Regions from separate parts of the Microbacterium sp. GXF7504 genome, predicted to be linked through region 2. Evidence: predicted binding sites of a transcription regulator. Region 2 holds the regulator's gene; each other region holds the start of a gene.

Region 1 (4,513 bases), on a different contig from region 2:
CCGCAGAACACGCGCGCCGCGAGGTGCTGGAGGTGCTGCCTCCGGGTGTAGGTAGAGGTGCGAGCTATGCCCGCGGCGGTCTGTGCTGTGATGAAATCGTGGATCGGCTGGACCCACACCCCCAAGTGTTCCATTCCACGATTCTCAGCACGCGCGGAACGTCGCCGGATCGGCCGTCTTCATCCGCCGCGACTCCTCTGCCTGCACGAGCACTCGCCCGGCTTCGTTCGTGCCGGTGTGCATTACCCGCCAGACGGCGCGGCCCTGGCCGATTCGGACACGGTCACCAGGTGCGTATGGGTTCTTCATGCCGACACCTCGATCCGGTCGACCAGTTCCCAGAACGCGAGCTCGTCGGCTACAGACCAGAAGGTTAGGGGTTCGAGTCCCTTCAGGCGCGCACTGTGTTGAGACAGTATCGGAAGGCCCCCGCTTCGGCGGGGGCCTTCCTGCGTTCCGGGTCCCGGGCCGCTCGGCCGCTCGCGGGCCCCTAGGATCGAGCCGTCCCGACCGTGGCCGATCGACGAGGATGCCATGCCCGCCCGTGAGCGCGAACTGACCGAACCCGTCCCCCTCACCGCGCCCGGAGGGGTGCTGAACCCCGCCGCCGTGGGCTGGGCCCGCACCCATCTCGTGGACACCGCCGGCGTCGGCCGCGGGTGGCGAGGTCGCGGGCGCAACAAGCGGTGGGAGTACTGGAACGTCATCACCCCGACGCACATCCTGTCGCTGACCGTCTCCTCGATCGACTATGCGGCCGTGCACGACGTGTGGGTGCTCGACCGCCGCACCGAGACGGTCCGCACGCTCGGTGCCACCCTCATCCCCGCCCGCGGCGTGGCGCTGCCCGCCTCGCTCGGGGCGGGCCCGGCGCGGGCGCGCGCGAAGGGGCTCCGCATCGACGTGGACACGGATGCCGGGGCGACCCGGCTGCGCGCACAGATCCCCGGGGCGTCGTTCGACGTCACGGTGCGACGGCCTGAAGGGCACGAGCTGCTGGCCGTCGTGGTGCCGTTCGGGCCGCCCGCCCGGTTCCAGTACACCGTCAAGGACGTGGCGCTCCCGGCATCCGGGACCGTGACCGTGGACGGCGAGACCCACGACGTGCCGGCGGGCGCCTCGTGGGCGGTGCTCGACCACGGCCGCGGCCGGTGGCCGTACGACGTCTCCTGGAACTGGGGCGCCGGGTCCGGTGTCAGCGGCGGTCGCACGATCGGACTGCAGGTCGGCGGGCAGTGGACGGACGGCGCCGGCGTCACCGAGAACGGCGTCGTCGTCGACGGCACGCTGCACAAGATCCACGACGAGCTGCGCTGGGACTACGACCTGGAGGACCGGCGCCGGCCCTGGCGGGTGACCGGCGGCGGCCTCGACGCCGCCCTCGAGCCCTTCTTCCCGAAGCGGTCCGCCACGAACCTCGGCGTGCTCTCCTCCCGCACGCTCCAGTGCTTCGGGCAGTGGTCGGGCACGTTCCGGACGGAGGAGGCGGACATCCGGTTCGAGGGTCTCGTCGGCTTCGCCGAGGACGTGCACAACCGGTGGTGAACGCTTGGCACTCTCGGGTGGAGAGTGCTAATCTCGAACTGGTTGAGTCGATGTGACTCAACTCTGACGGATCGATCGGATGCAGTCCGATCCCGCTTCGAGAGGAGACGAGTATGGCCACCTACGACCCGCTCCGCGACCTGGAGCGATTCGCGAACACCTTCTTCGACGGCGCGCGCCGCGGTCCCCGGCAGATGCCGATGGACCTCTACCGCGACGGCGACCACTACGTCCTGAGTGCGGACCTTCCCGGCATCGACCCCGGTTCGGTCGACGTCGACGTCGACGGGCAGCTGCTCACCATCCGTGCCGAGCGCACGCTCCACGCAGGCGACGGCGTCTCGTGGATCACCCGTGAGCGCACCGCCGGCACGTTCCTGCGCCAGCTCAGCCTCGGGCAGGGGCTCGACACCGAGCGGATCGCCGCGACCTACCGCAACGGCGTCCTGACGGTCACCATCCCGGTGAGCGAGCAGGCCAAGCCCCGCAAGGTGCAGGTCGTGACCGAGACCGACACGCCCACGATGGAGATCACCGAGGCGAACGCCTCCTGATCACCCCATGAGGAGGGCCCCGCGCACGCCGCGGGGCCCTCCTCATGTCCGGGCGCCACGCGCCACGCGCCGTCGCGCGGCGCTCCCGTGCGCTACCCTGAGCCTGCCGAGACGCGACCCGAACCGCGCCGCGGCACGGATCTCGGGGGGAGTTCCGCCATGACGACGTGGCCGACGGCGAGCTATCTGCTGCTCGCGTCGCGGTTGTACCCGCGTGTCGACGGCGGCTTCAAGGTCGCCGTGCTGGCCAGGGCGCGGCACATGGCCGAGACGGGTGCGGGCGACGGCCGGGGGCCGACCATCCTCACCGTCGACCCCGGCACCCCGGAGGAGCACGCCGCCCATCGGGCGTCGTTCGTGGCACGAGGCCTCGCCGCATCCGCCGAGGTCTTCCGGAACCTCTTCGACGAGGCCCACGCGGACTCCGCCTGGGCGTGGGATGCGGCGACGCCCGGCGGGGCGACGCCCGGCGTCGTCTACCGCGACATCCCGCTCGGCGACGGCACGGTGCTCTCGCTCCCGGTCATCGCCGCACCGGACTGGCACCTCACCGACGCCGCCGTCGTCGTCCGGAGGCCCTCGGGCACCCGCGTCCTGCCGGGGTTCGGCGGGCTGTACTGCGCGTGGCTCGACCGCGTCGTGGCCGCCGAGCGTGCGGCCTCGCCCGACCGGCCGGTGGTCGTGGTGTGCGAGTCGCGGCAGCTCGGCGAGCTTCTGGCCGGGTGGCGTCCCCCCGGCGTGTGCCTCGTCCACACCGTGCACACCTCGCACCGCGGCGCGGACGGCGAACACGCCCAGCTGTGGCGGCGATGGTTCGCACTCGTCGACGCCTTCGACGCCGTGCTCTGGCCGACCCGGCAGCAGTACGACGACGTCGTGGCCGAGCACGGGGAGAACCCCGTGCACGCCGTCGTGCCCAACGCGCTCCCGGTGCCCGCCCCGGCCGTCGTCGAGGCTCAGCCGGGGCGGGTCGTCGCCGTCGGGCGCCTCGCCCCGGGCAAGCGGTTCGATCACGCCCTGCGCGTCTGGTACCGGGTGCTCCGGGCGGTGCCGCACGCCCGCCTGGACGTGTACGGGGAGGGCCCCTCGCGCGCGGAGCTCGAGCAGATGATCTTCGCGCACGGCCTCGCCGGAAGCGTCACGCTCTTCGGCCACGTCGACGACCTCGACGTCTGCCGGAACGGCGCGGTCGTCGTGCAGACGAGCGCGTTCGAAGGACAGGGGCTGGCGGTGCTCGAGGCGATGGCCTGCGGCAACCCGGTCGTGAGTTACGACGTGCCCTACGGACCGCGCGAGCTGCTCGGCGACGGCGCCGGGATCCTCGTCCCCGACGGCGACCTCGACGCCCTCGCCGACGCGCTCATCACGGTGCTCGGCGACCCCGCACTGCGGGCGCGCCTCAGCGCGCGGGCGGTGGCGCGCGCGGCGGACTACGCGCCCGAGACCGTCATGGCGCGGCTCGCCGCAGTCGTCGCGGGGGCACTGGGACGTGCGGCGGCGCGGGACGGGGCTCAGCCGAGCGGGACCGCGGTACCGTCCACGAGTGCGTACTCGCGGCGCAGCCAGGCACCGAACCCGGGGAGCTCGAGCGTGTCCGAGGGATCGGGCCTCGCCACCACCGGGTCGTGAGCCGCGTAGGCGCGGAAGACCTCCACCTTCCGTGCCAGCTCCGCGCCGTGCAGCACCTCGGGGAGCGATGCGGACGGGTACCCGATCCGCCACGACACGGCGTCCGGTCGGAGCCCTGCCCGCACGAGCGCGCGCTGCAGGAACGCCCCGGTCGCCCAGTGGTCGGAGTGGTCGCGCTCGGTCAGGGTCCCGCCGACCCGTGGTGCATGGGCGAGGAGCCCCGCCCCCGGATGCGCGAGCACGGCCGCCGCGAGGACTCGTTCCAGGTCGTCGGCGGTCAGCGCCGCATCCTGCTCGAGGGACTCGATCGCGGCGATGTCGCCCTCCAGCAGCCGCCGGAGACTCAGGTTGCCGGTCGCCGCGAACCCCGAGCCGTTCGGACGACCGTCCGGCAGCCGCAGCGACAGCAACCGGATCGGCGCCTCCTGGGCGGTCCACCCCGTCGCGCGCACCCCGGCGAGCTCGAGCGCCGTGTCGCGCCATGCCAGCGGGGCACCGTGCATGCGCGCGTAGGCCGCCCGGAGCCCCTCCTCGCGCGCCTCGACGTAGGCGGCGTCCCGTCCGGCGTCGCCCGCCGTGAGGAACAGTGCGGTCACCGGCGCGCCCGCGACGACCGCGCGGTCGATCGTCGGGCAGCCGAAGATGAGGTCGTCGTCGTAGTGCGCCCACACCGAGAACAGGCCCGCTGCGGCGCCGCTCATGCGCCGTCGCAGGGCGGCCGGAGCCGGGTGGTGAGGTCGAGGAGGGTGCGCAGCTCGTCGTCCGAGAGGGTCGACATCCGCTCC
Region 2 (4,513 bases):
CATCATGACCAAGCTCATCGAGCGCAACACGGCCATCCCGACCAAGCGCAGCGAGACGTTCACGACGGCCGACGACAACCAGCCGTCGGTCGCGATCCAGGTCTTCCAGGGCGAGCGCGAGTTCACCCGCGACAACAAGCCGCTGGGCACCTTCGAGCTCACCGGCATCGCCCCGGCGCCGCGCGGCATCCCGCAGATCGAGGTCACCTTCGACATCGACGCGAACGGCATCGTGCACGTGTCCGCCAAGGACAAGGGCACCGGCAAGGAGCAGTCGATGACCATCACCGGCGGCTCGTCGCTGCCGAAGGAGGACATCGAGCGCATGGTGCGCGAGGCCGAGGAGCACGCGGCCGAGGACAAGAAGCGCCGCGAGTCGGCCGAGACCCGCAACCAGGCGGAGACCCTCGCGTACTCGATCGAGAAGCTCATCAAGGAGAACGAGGACAAGCTCCCCGCCGAGGTGAAGGACTCGGTCCAGGCCGACGTCGACGCGGTCAAGACCGCGCTCGCCGGTGAGGACGACGACGCGGTGAAGACCGCCTACGACAAGCTCACGCAGAGCCAGAGCCAGCTCGGCGAGGCCATCTACCAGGCCGCGCAGGCCGAGGGGCAGCCCGCCGATCCGTCCGCGACCGACCCGGGTGCCGGCACCGTGCCGAACCCCGAGGAGGACGTCATCGACGCAGAGGTCGTCGACGACGAGGACGACAAGAAGTAAGACGGACTCATGACGGACAAGAACTTCGAACCGCAGGACGGCGACGAGGTTCGGCCCGGCGAGGAGGGGTCGGAGGCGCAGGCCTCCGACCCCGCTTCGCAGGAGCCGGACCTGACGGTCGACGACATCCTGAACGCGACGCAGACCGATGACGCCGCGGTCGCCGAGGCGGACCCCGCCGAGCACGACCTGCTGCTGGACCTGAAGCGTCTGCAGGCCGAGTACGCCAACTACCGCCGCCGCACCGAGGAGCAGCGCGAGGTCGAGATCGAGCGCGCCAAGGGCTCGGTCGCGAAGGGCCTGCTGCCGGTGCTCGACGACCTCGACCGTGCCGCCAAGCACGGCGACCTGGTCGAGGGCAGCCCCTTCACCGCGATCGCGGAGAAGCTGCGCGGTGTGGCCGAGCGGATGGGGCTGCAGGCCTACGGCGAGGCCGGCGAGGCCTTCGACCCGCAGCAGCACGAGGCGATCTTCCAGCAGCCGACCCCCGGCACGACCGAGGCCACCGTCCTCGAGGTCGTCGAGGTCGGCTACCGCCTGGGATCGGTCGAGCTGCGGCCGGCGAAGGTCGTGGTCGCCGTCCCGGCGGACTAGGAGGCTCCCATGGCCAGTCAAGACTGGTTCGACAAGGACTTCTACAGCGTCCTCGGCGTCGGCAAGGACGTCTCCGAGGCCGACCTGAAGAAGACCTATCGCAAGCTCGCGCGGAAGTACCACCCGGACTCGAACCCGGGCGACGCCAAGGCCGAGGCGAAGTTCAAGGAGATCAGCGAGGCGTACAGCGTCCTCTCCGATCCCGAGCAGCGCCAGGAGTACGACCAGATCCGCGCCATGGGCTCCGGCGCCCGCTTCACGGCGGGCGGCGGTGGCGCCGGCGGCTTCGAGGACGTGTTCTCGATGTTCGGTCAGGGCCGCGGCGGCCGGTACGACGACGGCAACATGGACGACTTCTTCACGATGTTCGGCCAGGGCGGCGGCTTCGGCTCCGGCCGGTTCGGGCAGCCCACCGGCGGCTTCCGCGGGTACGGCAGCCCCACCAAGGGCGCCGACGTGACCGCGCGCACGACGCTGGACTTCATGACCGCCGCGAAGGGCGAGACCATCACCCTGCAGGGCGAGGACGGCAAGCCGTTCAAGGTCAAGATCCCCGCCGGCGTCGCCGACGGGCAGAAGATCCGGCTCCGCGGCCGCGGCCGGCCGTCGCACGACGGCGGCGAGAACGGCGACATCGTCGTGCAGATCGCGGTGCGGCAGCATCCGGTCTTCCAACGCGACGGGCTGAACCTGCGCGTCACCGTGCCGGTCACCTTCACCGAGGCCGCGCTCGGCGCGACCATCGAGGTGCCCACGCTCGACGGCGACACGGTGAAGCTGCGCGTCGCCCCGGGCACCCCCTCGGGACGCGTGCTGCGCGTGAAGGGCCGCGGCATCAAGACCCAGAAGGGCACCGGCGACCTGCTCGCCGAGGTGCAGGTCGCCGTGCCGTCGCACCTCGACGGTGCGGCGAAGGAGGCGCTCGAGCGGTTCCGCGAACTGGAACCCGACGAGAACCCGCGCGCCGACCTCATGGCCAAGGCCCGGAGCTGACGGAGGGGAGGTGAGACCCATGGCCGACGACACGCTCGACGAGGACGCCCCCGTCTTCGCGATCGCGACCGCGGCGGAACTGGCGGGCATGCACCCGCAGACGCTGCGGCAGTACGACCGCCTCGGTCTCGTGGTGCCCGCCCGCACGAAGGGCGGCTCCCGTCGCTACTCGCTGCACGACGTCGCGCTGCTGCGCGAGGTCAGCCGGCTCTCCGCCGACGGCATGAGCCTGCCGGCGATCGCCCGCATCATCGAGCTCGAGAATCGCGTGCGCGAGCTGCACAGCCGCGTGCAGGACCTCGAGGCCCGGATGCAGGAGGAGCTCTCCCGCCGTCCCGGCGCCCGCGTCTTCGCCGCCGGGACGAGCGGACCGGTCATCACGCTGCGCTCGGGGACCCGCGTGCGGCGCTCGACCGACGTGGTGGTGTGGCGGCCCCGACGCGAACTGTCCTGACCTCCTGGTCCGACGGCTTCGCGTCCGCCCCGACGCGAACTGTCCTGACCTCCTGGTCCGGCCGCTTCGCGCCGGGGCCGCGGCGCCCCTAGAGTGCAGCTGTGGATGCTGCAGCGGCCGACCATCGGGGTGACAACGCGCGGACGAGGCGTTGGTCCCGTGCGTCGTACTGGCCGCTGACCGTCGCCGCGCTGCTGTTCATCGTCGTGCGCACCGCCCAGGTGCTCGGCGACCTCCAGGGCTATCCCCGTGTCGTCACCCTCACGCTGACGCTGGTGCTGTGGCTCGTGTTCATCGTCGACTACCTCGCGCGGTTCCTCCTCGCCGGCCGCGCCCGGTGGGTCTGGTGGCGCCATCACCTGTTCGACCTCGCCGTCATGCTCACCCCGGCACTGCGCCCGGTGCGGCTGCTCGACGCCGCCACCCGCATCCGCATCTTCAACCGCACCGCCGGAAACATGCTCCGCGCCCGGTTGCTCATCTACGGCATCGGCGCCTCGCTGTTGCTCATCTGGGACATCTCCCTCGCCGTGCTCGAGAACGAGCGGCACGCGCCGGGGGCGAACATCACCACCTTCGGCGACGCCGTGTGGTGGGCGTTCTGCACCGTCACGACGGTCGGCTACGGCGACTACACCCCGGTGACGTTCCAGGGCCGCGTGCTCGCGGTCCTGCTCATGCTCGGCGGCGTCGTGCTCGTCGGGCTCGTGGTCGCGACGTTCTCGTCCTGGGTGACCGACCGGGTCGCCCGCGGCCACGACGACCAGATGCCCGCGACCCGCGCCGACATCACCGCGCTGCGGAAGCTCCTCGATCCCGACGCGCGAGTGGGCGGTGGTGGCGGGGATACGGCCCCGGAACCCCGCCACGACTGACCACTCGCGCGGGGCAGGGGGATCAGGCCGGGGGGAGGCGCAGGACGTCGGCGCCGCCGAGCGGCAGGTCCTCGACCGCGCGGAGCGTGCGTGCGAGCGCGTCCACGGCGGGCAGCGCGGTGCCGAACCGCTCCCGGTCGCCGCCGACCGCCTGCAGTGTCACGAGGTGCGTGCCGAGGTCCCAGGTGTACGTCGCGAACGGCGGCGCGCTCGGATTCCGCGGCAGCGGCACCACGAGCCGTTCGCCGTTGCCCAGGTGGGGGTTCCGGAAATCCTCGGTGTCGTCGTACTCCATCGGCATCATGGCGCGGGCGGTCCGCAGCTGCGGCGTCGCCTCCTGCACCTGCGCGAGCGCCACGACGAGCTCCGGATCGGCCTTCCACATCCACGCCAGCACCCGGCCGTCGGCCCGGCGGATCAGCAGCGGCGCCGCCTGGCTCGCCGCCCATGCCGCGAAGCCCGAGCCCGGGCGGGGTTCGGCGCCGGACGCGGCGTTCGCGCCCGCCAGCAGCATCCCGATCGCCCGCTTGCGGTGGCGCCGGCCGCGCAGTCCCAGCGAACCGGTCACCGGCACCCAGGTCTCGGCGGGGGCGTCCGCCTGCAGTCGCAACATGACACCAGGGTACGTGGCCCGCAAGGCCCGCCCTGAGGGTCGCTCCCAGGTGGGACAAGGCCTGCGAGGTACAGTGGGAACCCATCGCGCGCACCCTGACGCGACCCCATCGCGCGCATCCGACGCGACCTTCGCAGAGATAGGCAGCCACCGTCCCGTGACTTCCCCCGCGACCACCCCCGACGGCGAGTCCGACGACCGCCTCACGATCCTCATCGGGGCGGACACGTTCACGCCGCACGTGAACGGCGCCGCCCGCTTCG
Region 3 (4,513 bases), 820 kb from region 2:
GGCGCCGTCGTCGTCGAACGTGAGGGCGCCGTCCCACGGTGCCTGCAGTGCCACCGGGGCCGCGACGTGCATCGTGACGTCGAGCGCGGTGTTGGCCGGCTCCTCCGGCGACGGGGCGGGGGAGCGGGTGAGCCGGCTCTCGCCGAACCGCGTCAGCACGAGGTCGGCGCCGTCTGCCAGCGCCTCGGCGACGAGCGCGTCCTCCGCATCCGGATCGAGCCAGTGGCCCTCGTCGAGCGCGGGCGAGGATGCGGACAGGTCGAGCACCCGGATGCCGCGGCCGGTCGCATCCGCGAGGAGCCGCCCGGCCGGCGGGAGGTGCAGCGGGTGCCGCGGCCGGCCCACCGCGGCGGCGACGAGCGCCGTGCCCACCTCGATCGGCACCGACAGCGCCTGCTCGAGGATGCGCAGTTCGCCGGCGAGGTTGCCCGCCGCGTAGGCGTTGCCGGGGTCGGCCGCGATCACCTGGTGCGCGCTCGCGACGAGCGTCGCGCCGCGGAGGACGAGCAGCGGCCAGAACGCGGCGACCTCGGCGTCGCTGAGCGGACGCAGGTCGGCGTAGGCCTGCACCGCCGCCATGACACTGGGCAGGGTCGCGCCGTCGTGGTGGAGGAGGGACGAGCAGGTGATGACGATCTCGCCCACCGTCCAGGTGCGGGTGAGGTCGCCGAGGTCGATGAGGCCGTCCGGCAGTCCGTCGGGGCCCGTGACCACGTTGTCGTCGGTGAGGTCGCCGTGGATGGGCTGCATCGGCAGGTCCGCCGCCACCTCGTCGAGGTGCGCGCGGGCGAGGGTCGCCGCGTCGGCGATGCGGCTGCGGAGCGTCCCGTCCGTCACCGACGGCAGCAGCTCGTCGAGCGCGGCCGTCGCGTGGCGGAGGTCCCACTGCTGGGCGCGCTCCACGCCCGGGTGCGAGAACTCCACGAGGGCGAGGTCGGTCTGGGCCGCGAGCCGGCCGAGCGCCCGGACGACCGCGGGCCGCAGGTACCGGTCTCCGGAGAGCGTGTCGCCCTCGAGGAAGTCGAGCAGCCGCGCGCGGGCGGTGACGCCGCCGATCCCGACGGGCCGGACGCTCGTGCCGTCCGCCGCGCGGCGCGCGAGCGGCACCCGGATGCCGCCCCGCGCGTGGATGAGCGACGCCGCGTCGGACTGCGCCTCGAGCTCGGCCTCGCGCACCGCCTGATTCGCGATCTTCAGCAGCATCCGCGGGCCGCCGTCGGCCGGGGTCAGCAGCACGTTCCGGTCCTGGTGGCTGCCGAGCGACCGGGCGGATGCGGTGACGCCGAAGACCGCGGCGGCGATCCGCGCGGCCGACTCGTCGTCGAGCGGGGGTGGGGCGTCGGGGACGAGGGGCGTGGGCGACATGCGTGATTCTCCCGGGTCGGCTGCGTCGAGCGTATCCGGTGGGAATACCCGGCCGCGGGTGACGTTTACCTTGATACGTATCGCCTCAACTTTGTAACCTTGAGGCACATCGACTCAGATACAGGAGACTTCATGCCCGAAGACATGACCCCCGACTCGGGGTTCGACGGTCGTGGCGCGTTCGACGAGTTCCTGGCGCGCTATCTCGAAGGTGAGCGCGCCCGCGCTGCGCGGTCGATCGACCTCAGCCGGTTCCTCGCCGCGCGTACGCAGGAGATCCTGCAGGCCGCCGGCCGTTACGCGATCGAGCGGGGTCAGCGCGAGCTCGACGCGCTCCACATCCTCCACGAGCTCGTGGGCGCCTCGCCCGTCCGGGAGGCCGTCACGCGCATCGGCGCGGACCCCGCGCGGATCGTGCGCGCCGTCGAGGAGCGGCTGCCCGCCGCATCCGGCACCGCCGACGTCGACGGGGCGGTCATCATGCCCTCCGCACAGCGGGCGCTGTTCCACGGCTTCCAGGTCGCACGCTCGTCGGGATCGACCTACGTCGGCCCGGAGCACCTCTTCTTCGCGCTCGTGCTCGCCCAGGACACCCCGGCCGGGCAGGTGCTCGCCGACGCCGGCGTCACCGCCGAGGCGCTGACCCAGGGCATCCGCGAGACCGTCGGCACCGAGGAGGGTGCGACCGCCGAGGCGGCGGGCGAGTCGTCCTCCGACACCCCCATGCTCGAGCGGTTCGGCACCGACCTCACCGCCCGCGCCCGCGACGGCCGGCTCGACCCGGTCATCGGGCGCGACGACGAGATCGAGCAGGTCATCGAGATCCTCAGCCGGCGCACGAAGAACAACCCCGTACTCATCGGCGAGGCCGGTGTCGGCAAGACCGCCATCGTCGAGGGCCTTGCACAGGCGATCGTCGCGGACGCGGTGCCCGAGCAGCTGCGCGGCAAGCGCGTGGTCTCGCTCGACCTGCCCGCCATGGTCGCCGGCGCCCGGTACCGCGGCGACTTCGAGGAGCGGCTCACCCAGACCATGGGCGAGATCGCCGAGCACACCGACGAGCTCATCGTCTTCATCGACGAGGTGCACACCGTGGTCGGTGCCGGTGCGGGCGGTGACGGCGCCATGGACGCCGGCAACATCCTGAAGCCCCGGCTCGCCCGTGGCGAGCTCCACCTCGTCGGCGCGACCACGCTCGCCGAGTACCGCACGATCGAGAAGGACCCGGCGCTCGAACGCCGCTTCCAGCCGGTCAAGGTCGGCGAGCCCTCCGTCGAGGACGCCGTCCGCATCCTGCAGGGCCTCCGCGGTGCCTACGAGGACCACCACGGCGTGAGCTTCACGGATGCCGCGCTCCGCGCCGCCGTCGAGCTCGGCGACCGCTACCTCACCGACCGGGTGCTGCCGGACAAGGCCATCGACCTCATCGACCAGGCGGGGGCCCGGCTGCGGCTGCGGCTCGGCGTCGCGGTCGACGTACAGGCCCTCATGGCCGAGCTCGCGACCCTCGAGGCCGACAAGAACGCGGCCGTCGCCGCGGAGCGGTACGAGGACGCATCCCGGCTGCGCGACCGCATCCAGGAGGTGCAGGCGCGCATCGCCGACGCGACGACGCAGGCCACCGGCCGCACGTCCGCCGTCGTCGACGAGGCCGAGATCGCCGCGGTCGTCAGCCGTGCCACCGGCATCCCGGTCACCCGGCTCACCGCGACCGAGCGGGAGCGCCTCGCGCACCTGGAGGACGAGCTGCACGCCCGCGTGGTCGGGCAGCACGACGCCGTCACCGCCGTCGCCACCGCCGTCCGGCGGAACCGCACCGGCCTCGGCGACGAGGGTCGCCCGGTCGGGTCGTTCCTCTTCCTCGGACCCACCGGCGTGGGCAAGACGGAGCTGGCCAAGGCGCTCGCGCAGTCGCTGTTCGACGACGAGGGCGCGGTCATCCGCTTCGACATGAGCGAGTTCGGCGAACGGCACACCGTGTCGCGGCTCGTCGGCGCCCCTCCCGGCTACGTCGGCTACGACGAGGCCGGGCAGCTCACCGAGCGGGTGCGGCGGAACCCGTACGCCGTGCTCCTGTTCGACGAGATCGAGAAGGCGCACCCCGACGTGTTCAACCTGCTGCTGCAGGTGCTCGACGACGGCCGGCTCACCGACGGGCAGGGCCGCACGGTCGACTTCCGCAACACGGTGGTCATCATGACGAGCAACATCGGCGGCGAGTTCCTGGCATCCCGCTCCGGCGCGATCGGCTTCGTGGCCGACGGCGGCGGCGAGACCGGGTTCGGTTCGGAGAAGGACCTGCGCGACCGCGTCATGGGGCGCCTCCGCGAGGCCATGCGGCCGGAGTTCCTGAACCGGATCGACGAGATCGTGCTGTTCCGCAAGCTCGAGAAGGCGCAGCTGCGCGACATCGTCGGCCTGCTGCTGCGGGCGACCCGCGCGCGGCTCGCCCGCCGCGAGATCGCGCTCGAGGTCTCGGACGCCGCCGTGGCGTGGCTCGCCGAGACCGGGTACGAGCCGGAGTACGGCGCCCGTCCGCTCCGCCGGCTCATCCAGCGCCGGGTCGACGACCGCGTCGCCGAGCTGCTCGTGCGCGGCGACCTCGCCGACGGCGGCCGCGTCGTCGTCGACGTCGAGGGCGGCGAGCTCGCGGTGCGCGCAGCCGTCGTGGTGGCCGACGCCGCCTGACCTGCGCGGCCCCGCGCCGCGACCCTTCGCGGCTGGCACCTGGAGGCCGTCACCCCACCCGGGTGGCGGCCTCCGCCGCATCCTGACCCGGCCTCATGTGCGCAGAACTCAGGACATTCCGGCGACGGATGCCGGATCTCGCGGGTCGCGGGGAGACCGTGGCGAAATGTCCTGAGTTCTGAACGCACCGCGGCTGGGGCGGCGCAAGCCCGGGTGCGGGGTCGGCGGGCGGTGGCAGGATGCGGGACATGCTGCTGCGCGAGATCGTCGAGGCCGCCGACACGGTCGCCGCCACCAGGTCGCGGCTGCAGAAGATCGCGGCGCTCGCCGCCGTGCTGCGACGGCTCCCCCCGGAGGAGATCGCGCCGGCGGCCGGGTTCCTGCTCGCGAAGCCGCGGCAGGGGCGGGTCGGCGTCGGTTGGCGGAGCCTCCTCGCCCTGGAGGTGCCGCACGCATCCGA

Evidence for each region. The regulator HspR, encoded in region 2, represses chaperone genes until heat shock. The targets are predictions, from matches to a motif close to AAGTTGAGTCNNNNNGACTCAACTT.
Region 1: the regulator HspR is predicted to act here: its motif matches at 1,585-1,609, upstream of ACWAUO_RS13010 (Hsp20/alpha crystallin family protein).
Region 3: the regulator HspR is predicted to act here: its motif matches at 1,433-1,457, upstream of ACWAUO_RS00085 (ATP-dependent Clp protease ATP-binding subunit).

What each region holds. Positions count from the first base shown of each region.
Region 1 covers NZ_JBSJZI010000005.1:121,381-125,893, reverse strand. The annotation lists gene ACWAUO_RS13015 (DUF2804 domain-containing protein) at 535-1,545, shown strand; gene ACWAUO_RS13010 (Hsp20/alpha crystallin family protein) at 1,659-2,099, shown strand; gene ACWAUO_RS13005 (glycosyltransferase) at 2,259-3,728, shown strand; gene ACWAUO_RS13000 (PIG-L family deacetylase) at 3,611-4,429, opposite strand; gene ACWAUO_RS12995 (MarR family winged helix-turn-helix transcriptional regulator) at 4,426-4,513, opposite strand, start outside.
Region 2 covers NZ_JBSJZI010000001.1:836,925-841,437, reverse strand. The annotation lists gene dnaK (molecular chaperone DnaK) at 1-721, shown strand, start outside; gene ACWAUO_RS03960 (nucleotide exchange factor GrpE) at 731-1,315, shown strand; gene ACWAUO_RS03955 (DnaJ C-terminal domain-containing protein) at 1,325-2,308, shown strand; gene ACWAUO_RS03950 (heat shock protein transcriptional repressor HspR) at 2,328-2,762, shown strand; gene ACWAUO_RS03945 (potassium channel family protein) at 2,864-3,637, shown strand; gene ACWAUO_RS03940 (hypothetical protein) at 3,660-4,250, opposite strand; gene ACWAUO_RS03935 (glycosyltransferase) at 4,408-4,513, shown strand, end outside.
Region 3 covers NZ_JBSJZI010000001.1:15,415-19,927, reverse strand. The annotation lists gene ACWAUO_RS00090 (aminotransferase) at 1-1,365, opposite strand, end outside; gene ACWAUO_RS00085 (ATP-dependent Clp protease ATP-binding subunit) at 1,498-4,053, shown strand; gene ACWAUO_RS00080 (ATP-dependent DNA ligase) at 4,302-4,513, shown strand, end outside.